Adhaeribacter radiodurans: one gene and its partner. The protein of the gene in region 2 interacts with the protein of the main gene of each other region in a pairwise test. Links are inferred from orthologs where the notes say so. Each region holds a gene or a part of one and is shown on either strand. Other genes may lie near its edges.

The links. The genes of interacting proteins can lie anywhere in the genome.
Region 1: the proteins of rfaD (region 2) and menB interact in binary tests that used the Escherichia coli proteins (3 or more experiments, as listed by UniProt). The link is inferred for Adhaeribacter radiodurans from one-to-one orthologs.

Annotation. Positions count from the first base shown.
Region 1 is NZ_CP055153.1:2,668,357-2,674,894, forward strand. The notes cover bases 3,071-5,989. They hold menB (1,4-dihydroxy-2-naphthoyl-CoA synthase), read left to right. Parts: upstream 3,071-4,077; coding sequence 4,078-4,902; downstream 4,903-5,989. Other genes in these bases: HUW48_RS11065 (DoxX family protein), read left to right, coding at 3,071-3,335; HUW48_RS11070 (DoxX family protein), read left to right, coding at 3,379-3,894; HUW48_RS11080 (AMP-binding protein), read left to right, coding at 5,113-5,989. Outside these bases: HUW48_RS11055 (chorismate-binding protein), read left to right, coding at 1-1,128; menD (2-succinyl-5-enolpyruvyl-6-hydroxy-3-cyclohexene-1-carboxylic-acid synthase), read left to right, coding at 1,125-2,822; more of HUW48_RS11065, read left to right, coding at 2,898-3,070; more of HUW48_RS11080, read left to right, coding at 5,990-6,213. UniProt on the Escherichia coli protein: Converts o-succinylbenzoyl-CoA (OSB-CoA) to 1,4-dihydroxy-2-naphthoyl-CoA (DHNA-CoA).
Region 2 is NZ_CP055153.1:5,277,187-5,285,556, forward strand. Bases 3,187-6,127 are described here. They hold rfaD (ADP-glyceromanno-heptose 6-epimerase), read left to right. Parts: upstream 3,187-4,144; coding sequence 4,145-5,110; downstream 5,111-6,127. Other genes in these bases: HUW48_RS21140 (ABC transporter substrate-binding protein), read right to left, coding at 3,187-3,999; HUW48_RS21150 (DHA2 family efflux MFS transporter permease subunit), read right to left, coding at 5,200-6,127. Also shown: ATP-dependent Clp protease ATP-binding subunit ClpX, read left to right, coding at 1-246; lpxB (lipid-A-disaccharide synthase), read right to left, coding at 373-1,494; HUW48_RS21130 (6-pyruvoyl trahydropterin synthase family protein), read right to left, coding at 1,641-2,060; HUW48_RS21135 (FecCD family ABC transporter permease), read right to left, coding at 2,060-3,067; more of HUW48_RS21140, read right to left, coding at 3,064-3,186; more of HUW48_RS21150, read right to left, coding at 6,128-6,747; HUW48_RS21155 (HlyD family secretion protein), read right to left, coding at 6,750-7,817; HUW48_RS21160 (TolC family protein), read right to left, coding at 7,830-8,370. UniProt on the Escherichia coli protein: Catalyzes the interconversion between ADP-D-glycero-beta-D-manno-heptose and ADP-L-glycero-beta-D-manno-heptose via an epimerization at carbon 6 of the heptose.

The DNA.
Region 1 (6,538 bases), 2.6 Mb from region 2 along the record:
CCCGGCAGCAATAGCGAAATTAAATTATGCGTTTCTTTACGCCCTGCCCAAACTTCTTGCGAAGTACCCCAGCTCGAATCAGGCACTTCAGGTTTTGCTTTTTATCCTTTTCAGGTTTCCGAAAAATATCCGGCGCAATTTATAAAAGCAGATATTACGTACAGCAGTTTATTGGCGAAGTTAAAGTTTAACTTTAAGTTAAACGAAAATCCGGATTATGTAGCCTTGGTGCAACGATTGCAAGATTACTTTGCTAAAATTAAAGAAAGTGCTTCAGCGAATAACTGGCATGTTAGTCGGAAAGTGAAGCCGCATCAAACCCCCGAATGCGAGTTTAAGCAATTAGTGGAAGAAGGAATTAAGGCTATTGAAGCCGGCTTAATGGAAAAAGTGGTGTTATCGCGGGTTCGGGTCACTGAGCTTTCTGCCGGATTTGACGTGGTAGATACTTTTATTAAGTTGCAGGAAACTTACCCAAATGCTTTTACTTCCCTGGTTTCTATTCCGGATACTGGTACCTGGATGGGCGCTTCGCCGGAAATATTGGTGCAGGTTTCCTCCAATAAAATTTTTAAAACCGTAGCCTTGGCTGGTACGCAACCCTTAACGCCGGGTAGTAATCCGGCCAAGGCCATGTGGCAGCAAAAAGAAATTGAAGAGCAATCTATGGTGGAGCGCTATATTCTTAATTGTTTTAAAAGCATTCGCCTCCGGGAGTACCAGGAAACAGGTCCGCGCACGGTAGTAGCAGGTAATTTAATGCACTTGCGTACCGATTTTACCGTGAATATGAATGAGGAAACTTTTCCAACTTTAGGTACTCAAATGTTACAGCTTCTTCATCCAACCTCGGCCGTTTGCGGCATGCCCAAAGAACCCGCCACTGCTTTTATTCTGCAAAAAGAAAGGTATGATCGGGCGTATTTTAGCGGTTTTCTTGGTCCGGTAAATATTAACGGCGAATCTAATATTTACGTAAACCTGCGTTGCACCCAATTTTTAGAGCAAGTAGCGCTTACATATGCCGGAGCCGGTATTACCACGGAGTCGGAACCCGATAAAGAATGGATGGAAACCCGTATGAAAATGGACACCATGCGGCAAGTTTTCCGTATTCAACCCTCATGAACTTACAAGCTGTTTTTGATATTGCTGAAATTTGCGCCCAGCACGGCATTAAAAATGTTATTCTCTCGCCCGGCTCGCGCTGTGCGCCTTTAACTTTGGCCTTTGTCCGGCACCCAAAAATTCAGGTACGAACCATCAGCGACGAACGGGCAGCTGCTTTTATAGGATTAGGCATAGCCTTAACTACGCACCAACCGGTGGCTTTGGTATGTACCTCGGGTACGGCCGTTTTAAATTATGGTCCAGCTATTGCCGAAGCTTTTTACCAACAAGTACCCTTACTGGTTTTTACCGCCGACCGCCCCTTCGAATGGATTGATCAACTGGATGGTCAGACGATCCGGCAGGAAAACATTTATGGGGCACATATTAAGCGTAGTTTTACTTTCCCCGTAGATACGCAACATCCGGACGCTAATTGGTTTGCACAACGGATACTTTCTGAAGCTATTCTGGAAACTAAAGCTTACCCACCGGGTCCGGTGCAGGTAAACGTGCCTTTGCGGGAACCGTTTTATCCCAAACCCGGCGAAACAATGGCGTTTAATCCGGAAGTAAAAGTTATAAAAGAATGGCACAATGCCTATGCTTTAACCAAAGCGCAACAAGACCAACTGCAAAAAGAATTACTAAATTTTTCTAAAATCTTAGTTGTAGCCGGACAACAAGCAAAAGAAACAGCTACGCAAGCTGGTTTACAATCTTTTGTTCGCGCAACAGGGGCAGTAATGGTGGCGGATATTATTAGTAACCAGCATACTTTACCCGAGGCTATCCGATACCACGATGTTTTCTTAAACGGGGAAAGCACAAAAAAAGCAGATGATTTACAACCAGATTTATTAATTTCATTTGGTTTATCTAATATCTCGAAGAACTTAAAATTATTTTTAAGAGATTTCCCGGCCCGGGAACATTGGCACTTGCAACCTGCCGGTACCGCCGCCGATCCTTTTCAGTCGCTTACGCGCATAATTAGGTGTGCTCCGCAAAGCTTTTTTACGCAAGCATCAACTAATAAAGAAACCGTTAATAAAAGCTACCAAACAGAATGGCGAACGCAGGAAGAATTAGCGGCTGATTATCTGCAAGCGTTTCTAGGCCAAAACTATTTTAATGAATTTACTGCATTTGCCCGGATCTTACAGCACTTACCGGATAACAGTATTTTACATGTAGCTAATAGCATGGCCGTGCGGTACGCGAATATAATCGGGTTAAAACCCGAACAAAATATTAGTGTATTTGCAAACAGAGGTACCAGCGGCATTGATGGTTGCACCAGCACCGCAGTAGGCAGTGCGCTTAGCACTCATCAAATAGTTACTTTAGTAACCGGAGATTTAGCATTTTTTTATGACCGCAATGGGTTATGGCATAATTACTTGCCGAATAACTTGCGTATTATTCTTTTAAATAACCACGCTGGCGGCATTTTTAGGCTGATTGATGGACCGCGCCAGCAACCGGAACTAGCAGAATTCTTCGAAACATACCAAGGTCTAAACGCCCAATTAACAGCACAGGAGTTTAATTTAAAATATTACCCTTGCGAAAACTTGCAGCAATTGACCGAAAACCTAGCTAATTTTTGGAATAACGGCCCAGGCATATTAGAAATATTTACTAAAAGCGAAGAAAACGCTGATTTTTTTCAATTGTACCGACAGCAATCTCCTTTCAAGAGCAAGTAACTTTGTTTCAATAACTTAGTCTTAGTGTCATTTTAAATCGTATATTTGGTTAGACGCTTTAAAATCATTAGGATTATGGAAGTAACGCACAAAATTGAGCTGTGGGCCGATCGGCATCATCCCATTTGGCTCGACTTTATCCGATTTGGTCTCGGAATCTTCCTCTTCGTCAAAGGGCTGATATTTATCAGCGACATCGCCGTGTTAGAAAGGTTGTTGATTAACATTAACATGGACTGGTCTTCTTTTTGGTTTGCGCACTACATTGCTTTTGCGCATTTAGTAGGTGGTTTACTCATTGCGATGGGCCTGGTAACCCGACTTGCTGTTTTATTCCAACTTCCTATTCTGGTGGGAGCAGTACTTTTTGTACGACCCGGTTTAGAATACGGATCCATTAATACCGAATGGTGGGTTTCGGCATTAACACTCTGCTTATTGATTGTATTCTTCATTTTCGATTCCGGCCGGTGGTCTATTGACCATTACATGCGTACTCACCGAGAGGTTTAATTTCAAATGGATCAGTAGTTTAATTACTTTAAATTAAAGTGCTATGGAAATTACTCAAAAAATTGAAAACTGGGCCTCTACGCATTATCCTGCCTGGTTTGATTTTGTACGAATGGGCTTAGGAGTTTTTCTGTTTGTGAAAGGCTTTATTGTTCTTAGCCAAATTGAATCCGTACAAATTTTTATTTCCAACATTAATGCTTTAAATGGGACAAGTTTAAATTGGAATGCCCAAGTATTAATTCAGTTTATTGCGTACATGCACATTATTGGCGGTTTGTTTATTGCTTTAGGATTTCTTACCCGCATAGCCATTTTTTTCCAGATTCCAATTTTATTAGGCGCGGTTCTCTTTACCATGCCTGGTATCCGGATGGCGTCTGACAACAACATGGCGCAGGGCGGTATCAATTTTGTTTGGTCAGAAATCCAGTTAAATACTACAACCGCCGAATGGTGGACTGCCTTATTTACCTTAATACTCCTTATCAGTTGTTTTATTATTGGTTCCGGCCCTTGGTCTGTGGATAAATATCTGGAACATTATGAAGAAACCTGAATTTGAGGTAAAAAGCTAATTTCAAGCAACTTAAAGGCAAACGCCTGAAGTAAAACAACAGCCACTGCAACCTTTAGCGGTGGCTGTTGTTTTATAATCCATTATTTATCCGTTTTATTTTTCCGGCGTATACTCTACCTTCGGACGCATTTAAAAATTGGAGTTAGCTAATATCAAAAACCTATGCAAAGTAAGTACAACTGGCAAACCCTTAAAGATTATAAAGAAATTCTGTTTTCGTATTTCCAAGGAATTGCGAAAATAAGTATAAACCGGCCGCACAAGCACAATGCCTTTACGCCTCTTACGGTTCAGGAAATGAGCGATGCCATGGAACTTGCCCGCCAAAACCCGGAAATAGGAGTAATTATTATTACCGGCGAAGGAGGACAAGCTTTTTGCAGTGGCGGCGACCAAAGCGTACGCGGTCACGGGGGTTATATTGGCGAAGATGCAGTGCCCCGTTTAAACGTTTTGGATTTACAAATGCAAATTCGTCGTATTCCAAAACCAGTTATTGCGATGGTGGCCGGGTGGGCCATTGGCGGTGGCCATGTATTGCACGTAGTTTGTGATTTAAGTATTGCCGCCGACAACGCTAGGTTCGGCCAAACTGGCCCTAAGGTTGGTTCTTTTGATGGTGGTTTTGGTGCTTCTTATTTAGCCCGCATAGTGGGCCAGAAAAAAGCCCGTGAAATCTGGTTCTTGTGCGACCAATACAATGCCCAAGAAGCTTTGGATATGGGTTTAGTAAATAAAGTAGTTCCCCTTGACCAACTCGAAGAAACAACTGTAGAATGGTGCCGGAAAATACTGGAAAAAAGCCCTATTGCTCTGCGGATGTTAAAATCTGCTTTTAATGCCGAACTCGACGGACAAGCGGGTATTCAGGAATTAGCGGGTAATGCTACTTTACTCTACTACCTATCCGACGAAGCCAAAGAAGGTAAAAATTCTTTCTTGGAAAAACGGAAACCCGACTTTTCGAAATTCCCTAAATTCCCTTGATTTTAGTTGTTAGTTTCTGGTTTATAGTTTAAAATAATTTGTAGCACATGTTAAGGTTGATTCTAGAAATACTTCTTGGGAATTCTTTTGATTAAACAAGAGCAGGCAAAAAGTCGCTTTAACTTTATGTAATTTTTCTAAGTACTAAAAACTTATAAAAATCAAACAACTTATAACCAATAACTAACAACCAGCAACTAACAACGAATTATGGATCACCTGCTGCTTAACGGGAAGAAGTTTTACTACGAGGAAATTGCTAATTACTCGTTCCGGAATAGCATACCCTTGAATGGGTACGAAGTTACTACCCTGGAATTTTGTCGAAACTGGCTGAATGGGGTTCAGGAAATTGCTATTAATACTTCTGGCTCCACGGGTGCTCCCAAATTAATTACTTTAACCCGGGCTCAAATGATTGCCAGTGCACAAAATACGTTGCTGGCGTTAAACTTACAAGAAAATGACCGGACATTAGTTTGCTTAAACACCGAGTACATTGGTGGTATGATGATGCTGGTTCGCGGGTTAGTGGGCAATTTACATTTAACGATAATCGAGCCTATTGGAAATCCTTTTAAATATTTACCTCCTAATGGTCCGGATGAATATGACTTTGGCTCCTTCGTGCCCCTGCAATTACAGGCAATAATAACAGAGTCGCCGGAAAAGAAATATTTATTAGACCAGATGAAAGGCATTTTGGTGGGTGGGGCTGTTGTGAATGATATATTATATAAGCAAATTCAGAATATTGCTGCGCCCGTTTATCACACCTACGGCATGACCGAAACATCGTCGCATGTGGCTTTAAAGCGTTTAAACGGGAGCAAACCTGATTCTTACTTTAAGGCAGCTAGTTCTGTAAAACTAGGCTTGGATGAACGAGGCTGCTTGACCATTATAGGTAATCTAACAAATGATCAATTAATTACTACCAACGATCTCGCAAACCTTATTTCAGAACATGAATTTGAATGGTTAGGCCGGGTAGATAATACCATTAATAGCGGTGGAGTAAAGGTTCAGGCCGAAAAAGTAGAAGTAGCTTTAGCGCAAGCATTACTAGAGTTAGATCTAAATTATCGTTCTTTTATTACTCCATTACCCGATGCTAAACTAGGCCAACGTATTGTAGCTGTACTCGAAGGAGAAAAGTTAGAAAACACCAAAGAAGAATCTATTCAAAAACATTTACAGCAAATACTCAATAAGTACGAAATACCAAAAGCATTTAAATACATTGCTAATTTCTGCACTACTGCTTCTGGTAAAATAGATAAACCAGCAACTTTAAAAAGCTTAATTTAATTACTTTTTTAAATCCTATTCTGAACCTGAACCTAGTTAAGTAAAGGGATAGATGTATCAAAATGTTTGATTTCAGTGTAATTAAATGAATATCATTTTCCTAATACAACAATCTAGTGCCTGCCCTTCAGTTTGTCTATATTTTCTATTTTTACCATTAGTAATAAAATAGGTAAACAATTCCTTTCTCCAATTTTAAGTAAAATGTCAGAATTAAATTTAAGTTATTTTTGAGTTAAGTAGGGGAATGAAAGATTTTTATAAACTTAAAACCTATAACTTAAAACGTATTACTTACTTATCTGCCTATCGTAAATAGTATTAT
Region 2 (8,370 bases):
AAGCGCTTGTTCGAAATGGAGAATATTACCCTTAGTTTTGCCGAAGAAGCATTGGACTACATTGTAGACAAAGCCGCCGAGTACAAGTTAGGAGCCCGTGGTTTACGTTCTATCTGCGAAGGTATTATGACCGAAGCTATGTTTGAACTTCCTTCGCAACAAGGCACTTCTGACCTGGTTATTGATTTAGAATACGCTCGTCATCAGTTTGAAAAATCGTCTTTAAAGCAATTAAAAGTTGCATAGGATTTGACGCTAGATACTAGACGCTAGATAAAAGATTAAATAAAAACAAAGGCGGCTCCTAAGTATTTAGGAGCCACCTTTGTTTTTATCTATTTAAACTCTAGTAAAAAGTCTACTATCTAAAGTCTAATGACCAGCATCTAAAGACAAGTAATTTACCATTAATTCAGCGGCCTTCGCAGCAGATTTTGCTTCGCCTAATAAATTACGAAGATCTTGGTAATCGCCTTTTTGCTGCTGAATTACTGCGTCGTCTTTTGTAATCTTTCTTAATTCAGCAATAATATTTCTACTGTTCAAATCATTTTGAATAAGCTCTTTTACTACTGGTTTACCGGCGATTAAATTTACTAAGGAAATATAGGGTACTTTAATTACAGCCCGCGCAATCCAGTACGATAGGGCGCTGGTACTGTAACAAACTACCTGCGGCACATTAAACAAAGCTGTTTCGAGAGTAGCAGTACCCGAAGTAACTAAAGAGGCCTGAGCATTAGCCAGTAAATCGTAAGTTTGGTTAGTTACCACACTTACATTATCTTTTTTCTCGATGTTTCGGTAATACTCCGGATTTAAGTTAGAAACTGCCGCAATTACAAACTGGTACTCCGGAAAATCCGACACCACGCTTAGCATTACGGATAAAATAGCTTCTATTTCTTGTTTACGACTACCCGGTAGAATAGCAATTATAGGTTTATTTACTAAATTATTTTGTTGCCTGAATGAGGGGTTAGCTTGATGCGCACTTACTAAATCTGCAATAGGGTTACCTATATAATCTACTTTATAATCAAACTGCTGGTAAAAATCTGCTTCGAACGGCATTATAACAAACATCCGGTCTACCAGCTTTTTAATAGTATGCACCCGGCCCTGGTTCCAGGCCCAAATTTTAGGAGAAATGTAGTAGAACACTTTTAAACCATTGGCTTTCGCGAATTTGGCAATACGAAGATTGAAGCCGGCATAATCTACTAAAATAACCACATCTGGTTGGTAAGCTAAAATATCGGCTTTGCATTCCCGGAGAAAGCGAACTATTTTAAATAAATTAGTAATTGCTTCCTTAAAACCCATAAAAGCCAACTCGCGGTAATGGCGCACCAAATACCCACCGGTCGCTTCCATCATATCGCCGCCCCAGTAGCGAAACTCAGCGTTAGTATCTTGCTTTTGGAGTTCCTGCATTAACTTAGCTGCGTGTAAATCGCCGGAACGCTCGCCCGCAATCAGATAATATTTCAATATTTTAGATGGTTGAATTGTTAAATTGCTGGATGGTTGAATTGTAAGTTGGCTTAATGATTTTATTGCTGAATGACTATCGTACCAGATAATAAAATAATTCCGATAACACCTCCACAACCTAACAATTCAACACTATACTTATTTTACTCGCCAAGATATTCTACAAAATTGCGGGGTGTTTCGTATAATTTAAGGCTGTGTAACTGAGCCGAACTGGAAATTTTAGATATAAGTGGTTTTAGTATATTCCAAAATTCGATAACTAAGTTTTCGGTACTGGCTAGTTTGCCTTCCATAAAAGCTACATCCAGGTTCAGGTTTTTATGATCTACTTTTTGGATGATATGGTCCCGGATAAGTAAGCTGAGTTTCTTCAGGTCTATTACAAAACCAGTATCCGGATCGGGAGTACCTTTAACCGTTACAATCAATTCGTAGTTATGGCCATGCCAATTAGCGTTTGCACACGGTCCGAACACTTCTTTGTTCTTCGCTATCGACCAATTTGGGTTGAACAGCTTATGCGCTGCATTAAAGTGTTCTAGTCTGCTTATATAAACCATCAGTTGAAATGATATTGCTTTTTCAACAGCAAATATACGAAAAAAGGCACCCCGAAAAACGAAGTAATAATACCAATCGGCAAACCAGCGGGCGGGTAAATAAAACGAGATAAAATATCGCAGGCGATCATAAACACACCACCTAACCAGGCACACACCAAAAGGTTATTTTTATACGTAATTCCCATTAATGCTCGCGTAACGTGCGGAATAATTATACCTACAAACCCTACTGAACCTGCTAAAGCTACCGAGAAACCACAAAGTACGGCGACCGTAATTAAAATAAGCCAGCGGGTACGTACCACGTGTACGCCTAAAGCATGCGCCCGTTCGGACCCTAATAATAAAGTATTTAATTCTTTCACCTGAAACCGGAAGAGAAGCAAAGCTAAAATTAAGGCAATAGCCGGATAAGCTAAGAAATCCCAATTTGCCCGCCCAAAATCTCCCATCGACCAGAATAAAATTGATTTAATATTACTCTCAGAGCCAAAGAGAAAAGTAAAAAAACTTACTAAAGCTGTGAGAAGCGAGCTAATGGCAATGCCCGCTAATAATAGTTGAGTGGGTATAATCTGACCTTTCCGGTAACCTAAGGCAATAACTAAAACTGTAACGCCAAAAGCACCTATTAAGGCAAAAAAGGGTGGTAAATAAATGGTTCCCCAGGTAGTAGCTATTACACCCGAAATACTTAAGGAGGCGCCTAACGATGCCCCGGAAGCAGTACCTAAAATATACGGATCGGCTAAGGGGTTATTGACCATGGCTTGCATTAAATAACCGCAAAACGACAGGGAACTGCCTACCAATAAGGCTAACAACAAGCGGGGCAGACGCAACTGTACAATGGCAAAATGGACAGGATTATCAGGTTCATAAGCCAGAATCGCAGCTTGCACATCGGCGAGTGAGGTTTCAAAGCTGCCAACCAATAGGCCCGTTCCTAACACCAACAGGAGCAGAACAATTAGTACTACATAAATAATTAGGTTCTTCGTCAAAGTTTCAGGAAAGATTGCAGTTCGCGTACCGACTCCACAACCCGCGGACTAGGCCGGGACATTAAGTCGTCGGTGGCAGCAAATATACGGCGGTTTTGATAAGCATTCGTTTGTTTTAATTCCGGGTACTGCTGAAAGAAAGTACTATCCATTTTCCCGAAGGTGCCACCAATAATTACATCTGGATTTACTTTTAAAATATACTCGCGGGTTAAAGCCGGATAAGGCTGCGACATTACTTCTGTAACGGCGTTCTCTGCGCCAATTACATGAAGTTTATCTGTAAATATAGTATTGCGTCCGTACACATAAATGGGATCGTTCCAGGTTATAGCTAATACCTTGGGTTTATATGCGGTATTTCCCTTTAGAGCCGCTATCTTTTTTAATTGTTTTTGTAAAGAATCAGCATAATACATGGCGTAAGCATCGCGGTGCATAATGCGGCCAATATCCACTAAGCGGTCAAAAATATCGTTTAATTTCCCGAATGTTTGAAAATAAACCGGAATACCTAATTCCTGAATGCGGGCGGCTACTTCGGGCGGAGTAATACCATCTACTGTAAAAATCAAATCCGGCTTTAGCTGTACTAATTTTTCATAATCCATTGGGTAATTATTTACCACTGGTTTACTTTTTACCTGAGCCGGATAGTTGCAATTCTGCGTACGGGCTATTATTTGGCTTTCGTCGCATACGGCAAACAACATTTCAGTAGCCGAGGGAGCCAGCGCCATTACCCGTTTAGGATAATGCGGAATTTTTAATTTTCTTCCTAAATCGTCGGTTATGGTAATATATTCTTTAACAGATAAATCTGTTTTCACTTTCTTGGATTTAGACTGACAGCCTGCTTCGGCAAAAAGTAAAAGCAACATGCCACACCATAGCCCTAATAAAAAACTTTTAATTTTTAATTTTTGCTGCATTCTATTCTAATGTACTCTGTATAAGTAAAGGCACTTTCTTTAAAACAACAAATCAGTAAGCCTATTTGAGTTAACCGTGCCGGGTATTGATTTTTTCGTAAATTTAGCGCTTAAGTTTAGAACAGGTTGTAAATAAAATTTAAATATGATAGTAGTAACCGGGGCTGCGGGTTTTATTGGTTCTTGTCTGGTAAGTCGGCTAAACGCTGATAATTTTAATGATATTATTGTAGTCGATAATTTTTCGGTAGCAAAAAAGGAAAACAACCTGCAAGGAAAAAAAATTAAACGCTACGTAGATCGTAACGATTTTTTTGATTGGCTAGCGGATAACTACGAAGAAGTAGAATTTATTTTTCACATGGGTGCCCGCACCGATACTACTGAAATTAGTAAGGATATTTTTGATTTACTTAATCTTAATTATTCTAAAAAAGTTTGGGAAGCTTGCTGCGAGTATCAAATTCCACTGGTTTACGCTTCTTCGGCCGCTACTTACGGGGCCGGCAAATTAGGTTACGACGACGATGAAGCTATTTTACCGCTGCTAAACCCTTTGAACCCGTATGGCGATTCTAAGCATGAATTTGATAAGTGGGTATTACAGCAAACAGCTAAACCATTTTTTTGGGCAGGGTTAAAGTTTTTTAATGTGTATGGTCCCAACGAATACCACAAGGGCCGTATGGCATCGGTTATTTTCCATGCTTTTAACCAAATTAATGATAATGGCCGATTAAAACTTTTTAAATCGCACCACCCGGATTATAAAGATGGGGAGCAAATGCGAGACTTTGTGTACGTAAAAGATGTAGTAGAAGTGTGTTATTTTTTAATGCATTTACGGCAGCACTCCGGTATTTACAATTTGGGAAGTGGCCAGGCCCGTACGTTTCTGGATTTAGCCTTTAATACTTTTACGGCCATGAACAGAGACATAAATATTGATTTTGTGGATACGCCTTTAGTAATCCGCGATAATTACCAATACTTTACTGAGGCCAACATGCAAAAACTAAAAAATATTGGTTTTATCCGGCCTTTCTACACTTTAGAAGACGGGATAACGGATTACGTACAACAATACTTAATTCCTAATAAGTATCTGTAAAAAACAAAACCCCTCCTGAGTTCAGGAGGGGTTTTGTTTTATTAGCTTATCTAATTCAGCAAATACTTAAATTTCCCAGTTTTTAATAATTAATGTGCATCCACTGGTAGCTTAACGTTCTTTTTAAATTTTTGCAGGTATAGCAACGGAATAGAGCACAACATAATCATACCGGAAATCCAATAAGCATCGGTATACGATAAGAGCATAGTCTGTTTTATCACGGTACCTTCAATAGCCCGGTACGCTGCGGTTTTAGCATCGAGCAACGAATACCCCTTTGCCACAAAAGTTTGCATTAAGCCTTGGAACCGTTGCAGGAAAGCCGGATTAAACTCATTAATATTTACCAGCAAGTCGTTGCGGTGAATACCAGAGCGCACATGAATTAAAGTAGTAAGTAAAGCAATACCAAATGATCCGCCTAACTGCCGCATCATGTTATTTAACCCGGTTCCTTGCCCTAATTCCTTACCTTTTAAATCCTGAATAGCTAAAGTAGTAAGTGGAACGAACAATAAAGCCATACCTACGCCCCGGATAGCTAAAGGCCAGAAGAAATCGTGGGTACCGCTCACTAAAGTAGATTTAATCAGCATCTGGGAAAAAACAAAAAACAAGAACATCCCCACGGTAGCCATAAATTGAGCCGGTACGCCCCGCTGCAGCATTTTACCCACAAAAGGCATCATTACAATGGTAAACAAACCACCGGGCAATAGTAATTCGCCGGTTTGCTGCGCCGTGAAACCCAATAAAGTCTGGCAGAAAACGGGGAATACAAACATAGATCCGTAAAGCCCCAAACCCAGCACAAAAGAAGTAAACATACCTACGCTAAAGCTTCTGTGCCGCATAATTTTAAAGTTCACAATAGGGTGCTTGGTACTTTTTTCGCGCCAAATAAATAAAATGGTGCCAATTACCGAAGTTGCCGATAATACAATAATGTAAGGAGCGGCAAACCAATCTTCTGATTCTCCTTTTTCCAATACGGTTTGTAAACTACCTACCGCTAAGGCCAGTAAAGCAATGCCCCACCAATCAATGGGTTGGCCTTTACCATCTCGTGGAGTTTCGCGCACAAAAGTGTAGGTGGCAAAAGCGGCAATAGCACCTACGGGTATGTTCACGTAAAAAATCCAGGGCCAGGCAAAATTATCAGTAATGTAGCCGCCAATGGTAGGCCCAATAGTAGGACCAACTACCGCTCCTAAACCAAATAAAGCCGTAGCGGTACCTACCTGTTCAGGTGGCCAGGTTTCCAGTAAAATAGCTTGTGCCGTAGAAATTAAACCACCACCTGCTAAACCTTGCAGAATACGAAAAGCAATGAGTTCTTCCAGAGTAGTAGCATTACCGCACAAGAAAGAGGCAATGGTAAATAATACAATTGAGCCTAAAAAGTAATTCTTGCGGCCAAAATAACTTCCCAGCCAACCCGACATGGGTAATATAATTACGTTAGCCACGCCATAACCCGTTGTTATCCAAGCTATATCTTCGAGGGTGGCCCCTAAATTTCCTTGCATCTGCGGAATAGATACGTTTACAATGGTGGTATCAATCAGCTCGAGCAAAGAAGCGGTAATTACCGTGATGGTAATTACCCACTTTTTCAATCCGGTTTCAGCCATAATTATTCCTGCGTGATTACCGAAACCCGTACGCTCATTCCGGGCCGTAATTGATCCATTATCTCTTTCCGGGTATTAATTTTAATTTTAACCGGTACCCGCTGCACTACTTTCACAAAGTTACCGGTCGCATTATCGGGAGGTAATAAAGAAAACTTAGCGCCCGTAGCCGGCGAAAAATTATAAATTTCGCCCATTACTTTTTCTTCCGGAAAAGCATCTACTTCAATATTTACTTTTTGGCCGGAGCGTAATTTTTCTAATTGCGTTTCTTTAAAGTTGGCGGTAACGTACAAGCTGTTTTCGTTTACTATGGAAAATAAGCTTTGTCCGGCCTGTATCAACTGGCCTTTCTGCACATTCTTTTTAGAAGCAATCCCAGAGGCAGGAGCCTTAACCTGGGCGTAAGAAAGTTGCAGATTAGCAAAATCAATATCGGCCTGGCGCTGGTCTATGCCGGTGGTGGTAGCAGCCAGCTGTGAACGGGTAGTACCTACCTGCTGGTTAGCTGCCCGGTATTGTCCTTTAGCTGCTTCCAGGTTAGCTGCTGCTGCATCGCGTTCGGCTTTTGCCTGATCAAATTGTTGCTGGGTAATAGAACCATCCTGAATTAAGTTAGCGTAGCGGTTATAATCCTGAGTGGCTTTCCAGAGCCGGGCTTCGGCGGCTTCTATGTTGGCTTTGGCACTAGTTAGGTTAGCGGCGGTAGCGGTAATTTGAGCCTGCGATACATTAATATTAGCACTGGTACCGCGGCGGGCGGCTTCGGCTTGCTCTAACCGAATGCGTAAGTCCCGGTCATCTAGCTTTACTACTATCTGGCCTTGCTTTACCGGTTGGTTTTCTTCAAAGTTGATTTCTTCCACGTACCCTCCTACCCGGGCCACTACCGGACTAATATCGCCGTCAATCTGCGCATCGTCGGTATCTACGTGTTTGCCATAATAAATATATTCCCGAATACCGAATATAGCTCCTCCCAGTAATACAAGCCCTAGAATGATAGGAATTACCTTATTTGACTTTTTCTTTTTCTTTTTTTCGATTATTATTTCTGTTGCTGTCTCCATGACACTAAAAAATTATTTTTGCGAGATTTTTCCGGTTGATTTTAATAAAGTATAGTAAGCAATTTGAGCATCGGCGCGGGCAAGTTCCAGGTTTATCTGGGCCTGAAACAGTTCCGATTGAGCATCTACCCGCTCGGTGGCAGTTGCTACTTTGTTTTGGTACTGCGAGGCAGTGGTACGATCATTTTCCTGAGCCTGCACAATGGAGGTTTCCAGAATTTTGATCCGTTCCAGCGCTTTTACATAATTTTGGTAACTCTGATTTACTTCGGTTTTTATTTGATCCGTTACTATGTCGCGGTTAATGTCTACTTGCGTTTTCTGGATGCGGGCTTCGTTAATTTTATTTTTGTTTTGCCATATCCGGTCAAAATTCCAGGCTACGGTAGCAGCGGCTGTAACCGGAGCTATAAATCCATTAGTATGGGGTACAAATGGGCCTTTCAGGTTAACGTAGTAAGCATCCGTTCCCACCAAAACGGTTGGCATGGCATCGGCTTTAATGGATTTTATGTTTAAATCGGCTACCTGGCTGTTTAAACCAAGTGATTTT